3 regions of the Winslowiella toletana genome follow, and region 1 is predicted to be linked to each of the others. Evidence: predicted binding sites of a transcription regulator. Region 1 holds the regulator's gene; each other region holds the start of a gene.

Region 1 (5,822 bases):
CCCAGCATGCTCAGTACCGCCAGGTAAATAATAAATCCTTTTGATTTAATCATCAGTTAACTCTTTATTTTAGTGCAGGTGATTTTAACGCTGCAGAGTGTAATCGCGTGCGTTGTCGCTTGTGAAACGCTAATATTTGCACATTGCGTTCAAAAATTTTGCAGGCAAGCTATGTGGTCGGAACATTCTCTTGAAGTCGTTGATGCAGTAGCGCGTACCGGCAGCTTTACTGCCGCCGCCGCCGAGCTGCATCGTGTGCCCTCGGCGGTAAGTTATACCGTGCGTCAGCTGGAGGAGTGGCTGGCGGTTCCGCTGTTTCAGCGGCGTCATCGCGATGTGGTATTAACCGATGCGGGGAAAGTATTTATACAGGAAGGGCGCACTGTTATCAAAAAAATGCTTGCCACGCGCCGTCAGTGTCAGCAGGTCGCTAACGGCTGGCGCGGACAGCTGAGCATTGCAGTGGATCTGATTGTTAAACCCCAGCGCACCCGCCAGCTGGTGCTCGATTTTTATCGCCATTTCCCGGATATGGAGCTGCTGGTCTGGCATGAAGTGTTTAATGGCGTCTGGGATGCGCTGGTTGACGGGCGAGTCGATGTCGCGATTGGCGCTACCCAGGCGATCCCGGTCGGTGGTCGCTTTGGTTTCCGTGATATGGGCGCACTTAACTGGCGCTGCGTGGTCAGAGCCGACCATCCGCTGGCGCAGCAAGTGGGAAGCATTGATGATGATACAATTCGCCAGTGGCCGTCGCTGGTGCTGGAAGACACCTCGCGCAGCCTGCCAAAACGCATTACCTGGACACTGGACAACCAGCGAAGGCTGGTGGCACCGGACTGGGAATCGGCGTTTGATTGCCTGCTGGCAGGGTTATGCGTGGGTATGGTTCCCGGGCATTTTGCTGCGCCGCTGATTGCTGAAGGTTCGCTGGCCGAATTAACGCTACCGGCCGAATTCCCCGACAGCCCGTGCTGCGTCAGCTGGGCTGAGCAGAGTGCTTCACCGGCGCTGAGCTGGTTGCTGGAGTATCTGGGTACACCGGAGACCATGAATCAGGAGTGGCTTCGCGAAGGATAAACTGACCGGCCAACGGGTGGCCGGTAGCGGATTAACGACGGTAGTCGCGGAACGGACCGTCAGCCACCGAGCGGCGCTCGATTAATGAAGGATGTACTTCAATCGTCTGCGGCTCTTCGCGTTTACTGGTGATGCGATCCAGCAGCATATCAAATGCGGTTTCGCCGAGGCGCTCTTTCGGCTGATGGACGGTAGTCAGCGCTGGCGTGAAATAGCGCGCGTTGCGCACATTGTCATAACCGATCACCGAAATATCCTGCGGCACCCGCAGGCCCATTTCATCTGCTGCACAAATGGCGCCCATCGCCATAATATCGCCGCCGCAGAATACCGCGGTTGGCCGCTGTTTCTGCGATAAAATCTGCTGCATCGCGCGATATCCGGATTCCGGCTCAAAGTCGCCTTGCACAACCCACTCATCGCGCACGGCAATATTGGCCTCGGCCAGCGCTTTGAGAAAACCGGCATGGCGCCCACCGCCGGTGTTTCGCTCAAGTTGACCCGGGATCGCACCAATATCACGGTGACCACGCTCAATCAGATAGCGTCCCACCAGGTAACCGCCTTCAAAAGCATTATCCAGCACGGTATCGGTGAAATCGCCGCGTGATTCGCCCCAGTCCATCACCACCATCGGAATGTTGCGATTGTCTTCCAGCATCTTCAGCAGCTCGTCAGGATATTCCGAGCACATCACCAGCAGACCATCGACGCGCTTTTGCGCCATCATCGACAGATAAGCCTGCTGTTTTTGGAGATCATTATGAGCATTGCCGAGGATCAAGGTATAGCCCTTGGCAAAACAGCGCGTTTCAACTGCTTCAATAATTTCAGCAAAATAGGGCGCTTCACTGGAAGTCGCCAGCAAACCAATCGATTTGGTATGGTTCACTTTCAGGCTGCGCGCAACGGCGCTGGGCGAATAGTGCAGCTCTTTGATGGCGGCCCAAACGGCTTCGCGGGTCTCTTCAGCCACGAAGCGGGTTTTATTGATGACATGAGAAACGGTGGTGGTAGAAACACCGGCGCGTTTCGCCACATCTTTAATTGTTGCCATTAAAATGGTACTCCTGCGCTTATCTTAAAGGATTGATAAGCATCATGTTAAACGTTTGCGTATGCTTCGCGTTTTCTGGCGCGATCGGTTTCATTGTTGCAATCTGAGTGACGTCGGGCAGGAGATTGACGTCAGGAAACACGGCAAGTGACGCGGTGTTGCAGTTGTTGCGCAACGGAAAAACAGAATTCTATCAAGGCTGTGAGCAGAAAACGAGATTTTTACCTGTTTATATGGGAAAATAGTGAGAGTTATTAATTGTAAGGTCTTTAAGGAGTGAAGTATGGACACCAATCTGAAGTTTTCTCTGCTGACCACCGTCGGCGCGCTGCTGGTAATTATTGCCTTCAGTTTCACCGCGGTAATGAATTGATAAACATCGGTTAATCTTCAGGATTAACCCTTTTAAAACGTCTGATGAATTCCCTCAGACGTTTTTTTTTGCGCAAATTGGCTATTTAATGGTCATGCGCACGCGGAGTTAAACAGCGCCTGCATGCTGCAATATGCTCAGTGGCGGGATTGTTATGCGCCGCTGACGGTCTGTTACTCACTTGATTGTGCTAATGAAATTATTCGAGAATACCATGTCATCAACTATCTGCTGTCGGGCGCCAGGGCGAGCGCACCCGTCGGGATTTTTTCCCTTCATCGCCGTATTATTGCTGCTGTTAATCAGCGTTATCTCACCGGTTGCTGTTGCGCAACCCGCGCCTGCTGCCGATACCGCGCAGCAAACTGAGCAGGATATTCCTTACGCCGCGCTGGCGGGCATCCTTAAAGATGAAAAGGCGCGTGATGCATTAATTGATCAGTTACAGCGCGCCGCGGAAGCGCAGTCTAAAACTCAGGCGGCGGATGCTGTGCCGCAAGTTGCCGCACCCAGCGGTGCGACCAGCTTAAGCGACAGCGTCAGCCAGTTTGCGCAACAGACGTTACAGGCGCTGAGTCAGCGGGTGAACGCCTTGCAGAAAGTGGTCGAATCCGGGCCGCAGCGCACGTTTGATCCCAGTGCATTTTTCCACGCCCTCGGCTATTTTTTGCTGATGGTGGTGGTGACTTTTGCCATATTCCATCTGATTCGCCGGCTGGTGGGCCCGCTGTACAATCGAATTGGCAGCTGGGGTCGTAACGCCAAGGATCACGGTGGACCGTGGTACAAATTACCGGCCGCCATTCTCGGCGCGTTTATCATCGATCTGTTAGTACTGATGCTGGTGCTGGCAGGTGGCAAACTGTTTTCTCACCAGTTCAACAACGGCAGTGCGGTGATCGCTCATCAACAGTCGCTGTTCCTCGGTGCTTTTGCGGTAATAGAGTTCTTTAAAGCGGTTCTGCGGCTGATTTTCGCGCCCGGTTTCGCTTATCTGCGCCCGTTCCCGTTCAGTGATGCCACCGCGCGCTACTGGAATCAGCGTCTTGCCTGGCTGAGTGGTTTAATCGGTTATGGCCTGATGGTGGTGGTGCCGGTGGTGGCGACGCAAATCAGTTATCAGGCAGCCGCGGCGGTCAATCTGGTTGTAATGCTGGCGCTGACGGTCTATGCACTGACTCTGATTATGCGTAACCGTAAATCGATCCATAACCAAATCGATTTGCTGGCAGAACGGTCAATGGCGTTTTTCAGTGTGATACTCCGCGGCTTTGGCCACATCTGGCACCTGCTGGCGATTGCCTATTTCCTGATGCTGTTTTTCCTCTCGCAGTTTGATTTCGGCAACAGCCTGAGCTTTATGATGGGTGCCACGGTGAAGAGCCTGCTGGTCATTGGGCTTGGCGCACTGCTGTCCGGTATGATGACGCGCTGGATCGCCCGGCGGATTTCACTGCCGGATCAAATGAATCTGCGTTATCCGATGCTGGAACGCCGTATCAACTCTTATATACCCAACGGGCTGAAAATTCTGCGCGTAATGGTGGTGCTGGCGGTATCACTGTTCCTGCTGGATGCCTGGCATCTGTTTAATTTGCAACAGTGGGCCAGCAGCGAGACCGGCGGTAAAGTTATCGGCGGCCTGTTACATATTCTGCTTATTCTGCTGATCGCCACCTTTAGCTGGACGATTCTGGCCAGTATTATTGAGCATCGCCTGGTACTGGAGATGAGTAACGGCACTCGTCCCAGCGCGCGCGAACGCACGCTGCTGACGCTGTTTCGCAACGTGCTGGCGATTGTTATCAGCACCATCACCATTATGATCGTGCTGTCGCAGGTAGGCATCAATATCGCGCCGCTGTTGGCCGGTGCCGGTGCGCTCGGACTGGCAATCAGTTTCGGTGCACAGACGTTAGTGAAAGATGTGATTACCGGCGTGTTTATCCAGTTCGAGAACGGCATGAACACCAGTGAATATGTCACGGTGGGTGGCATTACCGGCACCGTCGAGCGTATGACGATCCGTTCTGTTGGCCTGCGGGATGACTATGGTGTCTACCATATCGTGCCTTACTCTTCGATGACGACGCTGGCTAACTATGCGCGTGAATTCGGGGTGTATCGTGCTAATTACACCGTGAGTCGTGATGAAGATATCGATCATGTTAATCAGGTGCTGCATCAGGCAATTGAAGAGCTGAAGCAGGATGAGCAGGTGAAATTCTTCCTGATTGGCGAGCCGGTGTTTAACGGCGTGGTGGCCCTGGGCGACCGCTCGTTTACCACCAGGGTAACGGTGCGCACGCTGGCGCTCAAACAGTGGGTGGTGCAGTATGCGCTGGATCGCCTGGTTAAAATTCACTTTGACCGTGCAGGGATCAGTATGCCGCAACAGGCGATGCAGCTGTCGCGCGCCGGGCAACATCCACAGTTAATGCAACAGAGTGAGAACAAAGTGAATCCGGCTTCGTAATTACAGTAACGGGCGGCACAGGCCGCCCGTTTCATTTAAATCAAAGCTGTCGGAAGCGTTTAACGAATGGTTTTTGGCGTCATTACCCGACGCGCGCCTACATAGTGGCGCTGCCAGTAATCTTCGCTTAACGCGCTAATCTGAATATCTTTGCCGGTGCGTGGCGACTGAATAAATTTACCGTTACCAAGGTAAACGCCGACATGATCGGCAGCCCCGCGGTTATTGATGCGAAAGAACACCAAATCACCTTTTTCCAGTGACTCGCGTTTGACCTGGGCGGCATCGCGCAGGTGATACATCTCATTGGCAGTGCGCGGGATCTTGAATTTCACCAGATCTTTATAGGCGTACCACACCAGACCGCTGCAGTCGAAGCCGGTTCGTGGCGATGCGCCACCCCACAGATAGGGTTTACCTAACTGGCCCATGAGCTTATTCATCGCCGTTTCACGTGCTTTCTGATAGCGCACGCGATGGGCTTTACTCATCTTAAGCGGACCATTGTTGATACTGGCAGTGGTGGCAACATCGCTGGTTTTGCGATTGCGCTTATGACCATAGCGTTTGGCCAGTTTCTTCGTGGTGAGGGTACTTTTCGGTGCGCTGAGCGAAGCGGTCTGCACTTTACTCTTTTTCTTCAGCTTCGGTTTCTGTTCCGAAATCTGGCGGGGTTTCTTTACCGGGGTTTTTACCTGCTGACGTCGCTTTCGGCGATCGTCATCACGGGCGCTACTCTTTTCTGCCTTATGCTGACTGGCATTAATAGCGGTGTGTGGCGATGCGTGCGCCAAATTAAAGATCATCTGAGCAAAAGCCAGTAGGAAAAGTGTGAT
Region 2 (5,822 bases), 2.4 Mb from region 1:
GAAGGCGAAGATAACTGATAATCAACTTTAGCCACAGACAAGTGATAGTCGGTACGATCGCTTATCCAGCGACTGGTCCAGTCAGCACCCCAACGGGTCTGCAGCAGTAAAAACAGTGTTATCAGCACTAACAGCACCAGTAACAGCAGCGTCAGAAAAAATTTTCCGATAAATTTCATCGCACCTTTCCCTATGAATTTCCGGTATCCGTTTGTTATGCCTGAATTACTCACCCAGCTCAACATCCTGGGTGTAAAGTCAGACAAACTCAATGAAAAGTCGATAAGAATTGTGGGCGAGGTCAGCCTCGCCCGGGCGGGGTTACTTCTCTTGCGGGAAAATCAGATTCAGCATAATGGCGGTAATACCGCCTGCGGCGATACCGGAAGAGAGCAGGGTTTTCAGCCAGTCAGGGGCGAATTGCAGAATCAGCGGTTGTTGCGAAACGCCAAGGCCCACTGCCAGAGATAAGGCAATAATCATTATCGCGCGGCGGTTTAACGGTTCGCGCGAAACGATGCGTATGCCGGATGCGGCGATGGTACCAAACATCACGATAGTCGCGCCGCCCAGTACCGGTTCCGGGATATGCTGCACGAAACCGCTCACCGCCGGAAACAGACCGAGTACGATCAGCATCAGTGCGACGACAAATCCGACATAGCGACTGGCGACGCCGGTAAGCTGGATTACACCGTTGTTCTGACCAAAGCAGGAGTTGGGGAAGGTATTAAACAGTGCCGAGACAAAGGAGTTGAGGCCATTTGCCAGCACGCCACCTTTCAGACGCTTCATATACAGCGGGCCGCTTACCGGCTGCTCGGACACATCGGAGGTAGCGGTAATATCGCCGATGGTTTCCAGCGAGGTCACCATAAACACCAGAATTAACGGAATCAGCAGATTCCAGTCAAAGCCGAGGCCGTAATAAAGCGGAGTCGGTATCGCCACCACCGGACTTTCGGTTGCCGCAATATTCTGCGGCAACATGCCGAGCGCCCAGGCCAGCAGATAGCCGACCGCCATGGCGATTACCAGTGAGGCGACGCGCAGATAAGCATTGCGCTGGCGATTCAGCAGGATAATAACCGCCAGCACCGCACCGGCCAGCAGCAGATTTTTAGGCGCGCCGAAAGTGTGATCGTTCATCGCGGCAAAGCCACCGCCGATAGACGTCAGGCCAACCTGAATCAGTGACAGGCCAATAATCATCACCACAATGCCGGATACCAGCGGCGTGATAATGCGTCTGGCGAGATGTAATACGCGTGACAGCAGCATCTCAGTGCAGGAGGCAACCATCAGAGTGCCAAACAGCGCTGCCATCATCGTCGGAACATCGGCTCCGCCATTTTTCAGCGTCAGCCCACCCATAATCAGCGGCGTAACAAAGTTAAAACTGGTGCCCTGAATTGACAGCAAGCCCGAGCCGACCGGCCCCCAGGTTTTGATCTGCAGAATCGACGCTACGCCAGAGGCAAACAGTGACATGCTGATAATGTGCTGAGTATCCTGCGCTGGTAATCCCAGAGCCTGACAAATCAGTAGTGCCGGAGTAATCACGGCGACAAACATCGCCAGCAGATGCTGACCGGCGGCAAACAGCGTTTGCGGCAGCGGCGGTCGGTCTTCCAGACGGTAAATCAGCTCACTTTTAGTGTTTGGTATTGGGTTACGATTCGCTGCAACAGCATCAGTATCGGCGGACATTTTCACGGTTCCCTGGCAACAAAGTGGCGATTTTAATCATCTGCGAGGCAAAAGCAATCGTTTGCCAATGCTGTGTTGATAATCAGCCAGAGAAACTACCGCACATCAGGCTTAATCTGACTGCCAGAATGGCACTACGCTTAAATCAGTCCGTGATATTGCGGGTAACAAAATATGAGGCAGCGATGAGTCAGGTTTTTATTATTGGAGCAACTGGCGGCGTGGGTCGCCGACTGAGAAAACAACTGAGTGCGTCTGGCCATCAGGTGACCGGGCTGCACCGTAAACCGGAGCAGGCCGCCGAGCTGGCGGAGGATAAGGTCAGGCCGGTTGAGCTTGATCTGCTGACCACGAATGCTGAGAGCCTCGCACAGGCAATGCAGGGCAGTGATGTGGTGGTGTTTTCCGCCGGTGCGGCCGGTGCAGGCGTTGAGTTAACCGACGGTATTGATGGTCGTGGCGCGCAGATCGCGGCAGAAGCGGCGCGTATCGCGGGTGTTAAACGCTTTATACTGGTTTCTGCGTTTCCGGATGCCGGACGCGGCAAACAGATTTCGCCCACTTTTGAGCACTATATGAAGGTTAAGCGCCAGGCGGATGTAATGCTGGCTGCGACCGATCTGGACTGGGTAATTTTACGTCCCGGCACTCTGACCAATGAAGCGGGCAGCGGTAAAGTGAATGTCGGGCTGGCTATCGCCTATGGTGAAATCCCGCGCGAAGATGTGGCGGCGGTATTACATAGCTTGGTCGAGCACCCTGAAGTGAAGCGAGTGATTATTGAGCTGACGGAAGGGCAGCAGCCGATCGACAGCGCAGTGCAGCAGATCGGCGCGTACAGCGGTCGCTAAACACTCAGGCGTTGGTATAACGCTCGGTTTCTGGCAGCCAGCGCTCAATCAACGCCTGTGCCTGTTGCGGATAATGCTGGTGGATATGGCGCGCCACGCGCTGAACTTCCGGGATCATCGCCTGATCGCGCAGCAGATCGGCGACTTTAAACTCGGCATTACCGGTCTGCCGGGTGCCGAGCATTTCACCAGGGCCACGGATTTCCAGGTCGCACTGAGCAATAACAAAGCCATCATTGCTGTCGCGCAGTACCTGCAAACGTTTCTGCGCGGTTTTACTCAGGGGCGCTTTATACAGCAGCACACAGTGTGATGCGACAGCGCCACGACCAACGCGGCCACGCAGCTGATGCAACTGCGCCAGACCCAGTCGTTCCGGGTTTTCAATAATCATCAGGCTGGCGTTCGGTACATCTACCCCCACTTCGATAACCGTGGTGGCAATCAGCAGCTGGATCTCGCCCTGTTTAAATGACTGCATTACTGCCTGTTTTTCCTGTGACTTCATGCGGCCATGTACCAGTCCAACATTGAGATCCGGCAGTGCAATTTTCAGCTCTTCCCAGCTCGCTTCGGCAGCCTGTGCTTCCAGCAATTCTGACTCTTCAATCAGTGTGCAGACCCAGTAAGCCTGCCGTCCTTCTTCACTACAGGCACTTTTTACCCGGGCGATAATATCGGCGCGACGGGTGTCGGGAATCGCCACGGTGGTTACCGGTGTACGTCCCGGCGGCAGCTCATCGATGGTTGAGGTATCGAGATCGGCATAGGCAGTCATCGCCAGGGTGCGTGGAATCGGCGTGGCGGTCATAATCAGCTGGTGAGGGTGGAAACCCTGTTCCTCGCCTTTTTCCCACAGCGCCAGACGCTGGTGGACGCCGAAGCGGTGCTGCTCATCAATGATCACCAGCGCCAGGCCATTAAACTGCACTTGCTCCTGGAAAATCGCATGGGTGCCGACAATCATCGAAACCTGGCCGCTGGCAATCGCTTCCTGCTGTGCCTGACGCGCTTTACCTTTCTGCTTACCTGCCAGCCAGCCGACTTCAATCCCTAAGGGAGCAAACCACTGGCGAAAATTATTGGCGTGCTGTTCTGCCAGCAGTTCGGTTGGCGCCATCAGCGCCACCTGCTTGCCATAAGCAATGACATTGAGAGCTGCCAGCGCGGCGACGAGAGTTTTGCCTGAACCGACATCCCCCTGGACCAGACGCATCATCGGATAGTCATGCGCAAGGTCACGTTCTATCTCTGCAACTACCCGTTGTTGTGCGCCGGTTGGTTTAAACGGCAATGCGGCCAGCAGCTTATCACTGAGCTCATGCCTGGCAGGCATTGGCAGCGCATGGTAGCGCTGGGCGCCGGCGCGTACCGCCAGCATACTGAGATTGTGCGCCAGCAGCTCTTCCATAATCAGCCGGCGCTGCGCCGGATGTTTACCGCTTTCCAGATCGGCCAGCGCCATATCCGGCGGAGGGCGGTGCAGCGTGCGCAACGCATTGGGCAGGCTAATCATGCCCTGGCTTAGATCGGGCGGCAGCAATTCTGCAATGGCGCAGGTTTCCAGCAGCGTTAACGCCTGCTCGGTAAGATTACGCAGCGTTGCCTGGCGTACGCCTTCAGTGGTGGAATAAACCGGCGTCAGCGTCTCCTGTAACTCGGTCACGCTGTTTTCACCCTGTACGCGATACTCAGGATGAATAATCTCGGCACCGCGCTGCCCGCGTTTTATCTCGCCGTAGGCGGTGACGCGCTTGCCCGCTGCCAGGCTATTTTTCATTCCGGCATTGAAGTTGAAGAAGCGCAGGGTGAGTACGCCGCTGCCGTCGCTAATCTGGCAGGTCAGCATCCGGCGGCGACCAAAACTGATATCGGTGTGCAGCACTTCACCTTCTACCGTGGCATAAATGCCCGGCAGCAGATCGTTGATGGAATAGAGTTGGGTGCGATCTTCATAACGCAGCGGGAGATGCAGCAGTATATCCTGCACGGTGTGCAAGCCGAGTTTAGCCAGCTTGCCAGCCTGACTGGCACCGACGCCAGAGAGTGTACTCAGCGGGACGGCATCCAGCAGACGGCCTGTCATTTTTTCACCGAAGCCTGCATGGTTGCCCACCATGCATCATCAGCCACCACTTCGCCACTGTCATTGATCAGCGGATAAGGCAGGCCTTTATGTTTGGCAACGCGCGCCAGCACCGGATAGCCGCCTTCAAACAGCAGGCGCTGTTGTTCCGCATAATCAAGAGTACTGCTGGTGCGATTGTACATGCCGGCATTCTGGCGCTGGCGTTGTGCTTCGTACAGAATCAGCGCGGAGGCGACGGAGACGTTCAGTGACTGCACCATACCGATCATCGGAATAATGATATCCTGGTCTGCCAGATCAAGCGCTTCCTGCGTAATGCCGGTTTTCTCTTGTCCCATCAGAATACAGGTAGGGCGGGTGTAATCAATCTCGCGGAAATCTACTGCTTTATCAGAAAGATGCGTCGCCAGAATCTGCATGCCCTGGCCTTTAAGATGGCCGACGGCATCGGCGATGGTACGGTGCGTTTTCACCTGTACCCAGCTGTTACTGCCTGCCGCTGATGACACCATAGTGCGCATGCGGTTACCGGGCCAGACGGCGTGAACTTCGTGAACGCCAACCGCGTCTGCCGTGCGAATCACAGCAGACACATTATGTGGCTTATGCACTTGTTCCATGCAGACGGTCAGATCATGCTGACGTGCGGCAAGCATCTCTTGAATACGGGCAAAGCGTTGGGCATTCATGCTTAATTTCGGTTACGGTGAACTTTGATCACATCCGGCATAACGCGAATCTTGCGCATGATGTTGGCCAGATGCACGCGGTCACGTGCGGTCAGGCGAATAAACGCGCTATACACACGACCATCTTTCTCTTCGGTATTCAGGCTCTGAATATTCGACGCGGCGGTGTTAATGGCGGCGGTCAGGTTTGCCAGCGCGCCCTGGTGGTTAAACATATCCACCTTAATTTCGGCGACAAACTCCTGCTCGGTCTCTTTATCCCACTCAACCGCCATAAATTTCTCTGGCTCTTTCTGATAGCCACGAATATTACGGCAGGATTCATGGTGAACCACCAGTCCTTTACCTGGGCTGACGTGCGCGACTATCGGATCGCCAGGAATCGGTCGGCAGCATTTGGCGAAGGTAATCAGCACGCCATCGGCACCCTTGATAGGCAGCTTACTGCGTGAGTGATTCGCTGACTGAACCGGCGGAACCTGC
Region 3 (5,822 bases), 560 kb from region 1:
TTGCTAACTCGCTGTTTGCCTCCAACTGGGACAACCGCACGATTGACCACGTGCAGATTACCGTTGCAGAAGAAGTAGGTATCGAAGGCCGCTGGGGTTACTTCGACCAGGCGGGTCAGATGCGCGATATGATTCAGAACCACCTGCTGCAGATTCTGACCATGATTGCCATGTCGCCACCGGCAGACCTCTCTGCTGACCGAATCCGCGACGAAAAAGTTAAAGTGCTGCGCTCGCTGCGCCGTATCGACCACACTAACGTGCGTGAAAAAACCGTGCGTGGTCAGTACACCGCTGGTTTTGTGCAGGGCAAAAAAGTGCCGGGCTACCTCGAAGAAGAGGGCGCAAACAAATCCAGCCATACCGAATCTTTTGTCTCGATCCGGGTGGATATTGATGACTGGCGCTGGGCGGGTGTGCCGTTCTACCTGCGTACCGGTAAACGTCTGCCAACCAAATGTTCTGAAGTGGTGGTCTACTTCAAGAACCCGGCGCTGAACCTGTTTAAAGAGTCCTGGCAAGAGCTGCCGCAGAATAAACTGACTATCCGCTTGCAGCCAGATGAAGGCGTGGATATTCAGATTCTGAATAAAGTGCCGGGTCTCGATCATAAACATAACCTGCAAACCACCAAGCTGGATCTAAGCTACTCCGAAACCTTTAACCAGTCGCATCTGGCCGATGCTTATGAGCGTTTGCTGCTGGAAACCATGCGCGGCATCCAGGCGCTGTTTGTGCGCCGCGATGAAGTGGAAGAGGCGTGGAAGTGGGTTGACTCCATCATGGATGCCTGGGCTGCGGATAACGAAGCGCCTAAGCCTTATCAGGCAGGTACCTGGGGCCCCGTCGCCTCCGTAGCGATGATTACCCGTGATGGCCGCTCCTGGAATGAGTTCGAGTAATTAATCGTTAATAATCAAACCCGCTTCGGCGGGTTTTTTTGTCGGTGTTGTCGGGGATTTGAAAAAATGAACCGCAGTTTTAAAAATCACCTGATGGCATGGACGCCGTTCAGCTAAATCATGTATGGTAGATGCGCTATCACTTTCCTGACGCCGGATGCGCGTCACTTTCGCCCGCTGTCGCCACCGGAAAAGGCAGCAGGCTCGACCGGAGAACGACACTGATGAAGAACTGGAAGACGAGCGCTGAACAGATTTTGACAACCGGACCGGTAGTTCCGGTTATCGTCGTCAATAAACTGGAACATGCTGTTCCGATGGCGAAAGCGCTGGTTGCGGGCGGGGTTCGCGTGCTGGAAGTGACGCTGCGCACGCCGGTGGCGATGGACGCGCTGCGTGCGATAATCCAGCAGGTGCCGGAGGCGATTGTCGGCGCAGGTACCGTGCTGAATACTCAGCAGCTGGCGGAAGTGACGGAAGCGGGGGCGCAATTTGTCATCAGTCCCGGACTGACTGAGTCACTGGTTAAAGCGGCGGTTGAAGGCCCGATTCCATTGATTCCGGGTATCAGCACGGTGTCAGAGCTGATGACCGGTCTGGAATACGGGTTGCGCGAGTTCAAATTCTTTCCGGCGGAAGCCAACGGCGGCGTGAAAGCGCTGCAGGCAATTGGCGGTCCATTCCCTCAGGTGCGTTTCTGCCCGACCGGCGGCATTACGCCGAACAACTACCGTGACTATCTGGCGCTGAAAAGCGTGCTCTGTATTGGCGGTTCCTGGCTGGTGCCCGCGGATGCGCTGGAAGCCGGAGATTATCAGCGAATTACCGATCTGGCGCGTGAAGCGGTGGCGGGCGCACGTTAAGCGCTGAAAGTGCAGGGGCGTTTTAACTACGCCCCTGCAATGTTAGCCGCTGACTTTCACGCCCGCTGCGCAGGCAATCGCGCGCTCGACGGCTTGATCAATATTGTCTCCGGTTGCCAGCGCAACGCCTAAGCGGCGCTGACCGCGAATCTCCGGCTTACCAAACAGACGCAGCTGCAGACCAGCACCCAGCACTGCCGGCACGCCGCTAAACTGCAGGTTATCGCTGTCCAACTGCGGCAAAATTACCGCTGAGGCCGCCGCGCCATACTGGCGGATTCCGCCAACCGGTAAGCCGAGGAAAGCGCGCACGTGCAGCGCGAACTCAGACAGATCCTGTGAAATCAGCGTTACCATACCGGTATCATGCGGACGCGGTGACACTTCGCTGAACACCACCTCGTCGCCACAGACAAACAGTTCGACGCCAAACAGTCCATGACCTCCTAAGGCGCTGACCACTTTCTCCGCAATCTCTTCGGCGCGCTTAAGCGCCAGCTCGCTCATCTGCTGCGGCTGCCAGGATTCACGATAATCGCCATCCTGCTGGCGATGACCAATTGGTGCGCAGAAGTGGATGCCGTCGACGGCACTGATGGTCAACAGAGTAATTTCGAAATCGAAATTCACCACGCCTTCAACGATCACCCGGCCTGCTCCGGCGCGGCCACCTTGCTGCGCGTAGTCCCATGCCTGATCGAGCTGTGAAGCTGTACGGATAAAGCTCTGGCCTTTGCCGGATGAGCTCATCACCGGCTTAATGATGCACGGGAAGCCAATTTCCTCGGTGGCTTGCAGGAAAGCGGTTTTGCTGTCGGCAAAGCGGTAGCTGGAGGTTGGCAGCGCCAGCTCCTCAGCGGCCAGACGACGGATACCTTCGCGATTCATCGTCAGGCGGGCGGCACGGGCAGTCGGTACTACGCGCTGACCCTGTTTTTCCAGCTCGATCAGCATATCGGTGGCAATGGCCTCGATTTCCGGCACGATATAATCAGGACGCTCTTTCGCAACCAGTGCCTTCAGCGCTTCGCCATCCAGCATGTTGATCACATGGCTGCGATGAGCCACATGCATCGCGGGTGCATCGGCATAGCGATCTACAGCAATTACTTCAACGCCTAAACGCTGACATTCGATCGCCACTTCTTTACCCAGTTCACCTGAACCTAAAAGCATCACGCGAGTTGCGGCAGGGCGCAGCGCGGTTCCAAGAGTCGACATAATACCTACCTGAAGAGATGAAAAAATCGCGCGCAGTATAAACGAAAACGATTGCGTGCACATCTGCTTCGCCGGCTTGATCGCAAAAAAAGCTGCTGCTATACTGGATATAAATACAGTTAAATGGGCGAAAATCATGGCTATCGAAGTAAAATATGTCGTTGTCAGAAAAGGTGAGGAAAAGATGACGTTTGCCAGTAAAAAAGAAGCGGATGCTTATGACAAAATGCTTGATATGGCAGAAGTTTTCACTGACTGGCTGATGACAAGCGGTATTGAGCTGGATGAAGCGCAGCAAGAAGCGCTGGGCATGCATCTGGCAGAAAATAAAGATGCGGTAAACCACATCCTGCGCACCAGTAAATTGCCAAAAAGCAGCGCCGCCGTCGCGTCTGATGACGAGGCAGAGCAGGGTAAAAGTAAGCCGGTGCGTGCGGTAAAAGTGGCGTAATCGTCGGGTCGCATTCAGGCGATCCGATGTTTTCCCGACTTTTCTTCTGCTTACGCTTCTTGACGCATGTTGTTCTACTCTGAAGTTCATCGGTTCTTTTAAAGGAAATAAGATGAATAACTGGCTACAACAAATTCAGTCGGTACTGGGTAACAGCAAAAGCGGCAGTAAAAGCGGCGGCGAAGGGCTGAGTAAAATGCTGGCGCCAGGTGCGCTCGGCGGTCTTGCGGGGTTGCTGATCGCCAACAAGTCGTCGCGTAGCCTGCTGACCAAATACGGTAAAAACGCGTTGATTATCGGCGGTGGCGCGGCGGTAGGTGCCGTGTTATGGAACAAATACAAACAGCGCGTCAGTGAAACCCACCGCGATGAACCACAATTCGGCCAGAGTGAAACGCCGGTTGATTCCCGTGCGGCACGCTTAATCACAGCGCTGGTGTTTGCCGCGAAAAGTGACGGGCATATCGATGCGCAGGAACGTCAGTCAATTGAACAAAATGTGCATCAGTTAGGCATTGGTTCGCAGGGCGAAAAGCTTATCCAACAAGCTATCGAGCAACCACTCGACCCGCAACTGCTGGCTCATGACATCCGCAATGAAGAAGAAGCGCTGGAACTTTACTTCCTGAGTAATGCGGTAATTGATGTTGACCATTTTATGGAGCGCAGCTATTTGCAGGCGCTGGGCGACGCGCTGAAAATCCCGCAAGATGTCCGGGATGGCATTGAAAACGATATCCGCGAAGAGAAGAATAAACTCACTGCCTGATTGTCAGGCCGGACAAGTCCGGCCGCTAATCTGGCCTGTTCTCACTCTCTGGCAGGCGCATATGCAGTAAAGGATAGGGTTTTCCCTGAGCATCCAGTGCTGAGCGTCCGGTTATCTCAAATCCCATACTCAGATAAAATCCGGTCGCCTGCGGGTTCTGTTGGTTAACGTCCAGCTCGCGGGCGGCTAGCTGGCCAACAGCAAAATTGACCAGCTGCCTGCCGATGCCCTGACCACGTAGATCGGGATCAATAAACAGCATTTCAATCCGCTGTTCCACTACGCCAATAAATCCACCCGGCCGCCGGTTGTTATCCAGCCACACATAGGTGTTAACGTTGGGAAGATACTCATTTTCAACGCAAATCTTCAGGCGTGCGATCTCCTGTACAGAGAGAAAGTCATGGGTTGCGCTCACTGAGCGCTGCCAGAGTTCGGTCAGTACTGTGTATTCAGAGGGGTAAGCCGGGCGAATCATGGGGATTTCCTTATTACTTGCTTGTTTAATTTACCTTTACCGCTTGGCAATCACAACGCCAGATGCCACCCTTAGCTCAACTGACTCAAGGGTGTAAACGGATTATGACTGCTCCAACCGCAAAGAAAATTCCTCACGTAATGACTCTGCATGGCGAAACGCGCCAGGATGACTATTACTGGCTGCGCGACGATCGGCGCGCAGATCCGGCGGTGCTCGAATATTTGCGGGAGGAAAACGACTATAGTCAGCGTGTAATGTCCTCGCAACAAGCGTTGCAGGAACAGGTGCTGAAGGAAATGATCGATCGCATTCCGCAGCAGGACCATTCCGTGCCCTACGTGAAAAATGGCTATCGTTATCAGCGTCGCTATGAATCCGGCAATGAATATCCGATTTATACGCGCCAGCTTGCCGAAACCACCACGCCAGAACAGTGGGATACGCTGCTGGATGCCAACCAGCGCGCAACACACAGCGAGTTCTATACCACGGGGGCACTGGATATCAGCCCCAATAATCAGATTATGGCGCTGGCGGAAGATTTTCTGTCTCGTCGTCAGTATGGCATTCGCTTTTGTAATCTCACCCGCGATAGCTGGTATCCGGAAGTATTGCAAAATGTCTCATCCAGCTTTGCCTGGGCGAATGACTCCCGAACTTTCTATTACGTGCTGAAAGATGAAACCACGCTACTGCCGTGGCAGGTGTGGCGTCATACCCTCGGCGAGCCGCAGAGTGCTGACCAGTTGGTGTATGAAGAGCTGGATGACACCTTCTACGTTAGCGTGCATAAAACGACGTCAGAGCAGTTTATTGTTATTGCGCTGAACAGCAGTACCACCAGTGAAATCCTGCTGCTCGATGCCGACGATGCCGAAGCCAAACCGCAGATATTCTGCCCGCGCGTTAAAGATCATGAATATTCCCTTGATCACTACGACGGCCATCTCTATGTACGTTCAAACCGTGAGGGCAAGAACTTTGGCCTCTATCGCACCGACTTTAGCGACGTCACCCGCTGGGAAACGCTGGTGGCCGCGCGCGATAATATCGTGCTGGAAGACTTTCAGCTGTTCCGTGACTGGCTGGTCGTGGAGGAGCGCCAGCGGGGCCTGACCAGTCTGCGGCAAATAAA

Evidence for each region. The regulator PurR, encoded in region 1, represses purine synthesis genes. The targets are predictions, from matches to a motif close to CANGCAAACGTTTGCNTG.
Region 2: RIN69_RS22000 (nucleobase:cation symporter-2 family protein) is a predicted target of PurR. The motif match lies at 1,761-1,778, and genes of this name have one in related genera.
Region 3: purT (formate-dependent phosphoribosylglycinamide formyltransferase) is a predicted target of PurR. The motif match lies at 3,027-3,044, and genes of this name have one in related genera.

Annotation. Positions count from the first base shown of each region.
Region 1 is NZ_CP134152.1:2,273,531-2,279,352, forward strand. It holds gene punC (purine nucleoside transporter PunC) at 1-53, opposite strand, end outside; gene punR (DNA-binding transcriptional activator PunR) at 172-1,080, shown strand; gene purR (HTH-type transcriptional repressor PurR) at 1,112-2,137, opposite strand; gene cydH (cytochrome bd-I oxidase subunit CydH) at 2,421-2,510, shown strand; gene ybiO (mechanosensitive channel protein) at 2,704-4,986, shown strand; gene RIN69_RS10745 (C40 family peptidase) at 5,046-5,822, opposite strand, start outside.
Region 2 is NZ_CP134152.1:4,832,522-4,838,343, reverse strand. It holds gene RIN69_RS22005 (AsmA family protein) at 1-179, opposite strand, end outside; gene RIN69_RS22000 (nucleobase:cation symporter-2 family protein) at 322-1,710, opposite strand; gene RIN69_RS21995 (SDR family oxidoreductase) at 1,896-2,561, shown strand; gene recG (ATP-dependent DNA helicase RecG) at 2,566-4,647, opposite strand; gene trmH (tRNA (guanosine(18)-2'-O)-methyltransferase TrmH) at 4,644-5,339, opposite strand; gene spoT (bifunctional GTP diphosphokinase/guanosine-3',5'-bis pyrophosphate 3'-pyrophosphohydrolase) at 5,342-5,822, opposite strand, start outside.
Region 3 is NZ_CP134152.1:2,835,506-2,841,327, reverse strand. It holds gene zwf (glucose-6-phosphate dehydrogenase) at 1-902, shown strand, start outside; gene RIN69_RS13250 (bifunctional 4-hydroxy-2-oxoglutarate aldolase/2-dehydro-3-deoxy-phosphogluconate aldolase) at 1,127-1,765, shown strand; gene purT (formate-dependent phosphoribosylglycinamide formyltransferase) at 1,808-2,986, opposite strand; gene RIN69_RS13240 (YebG family protein) at 3,123-3,437, shown strand; gene RIN69_RS13235 (tellurite resistance TerB family protein) at 3,550-4,206, shown strand; gene RIN69_RS13230 (acetyltransferase) at 4,232-4,684, opposite strand; gene RIN69_RS13225 (prolyl oligopeptidase family serine peptidase) at 4,789-5,822, shown strand, end outside.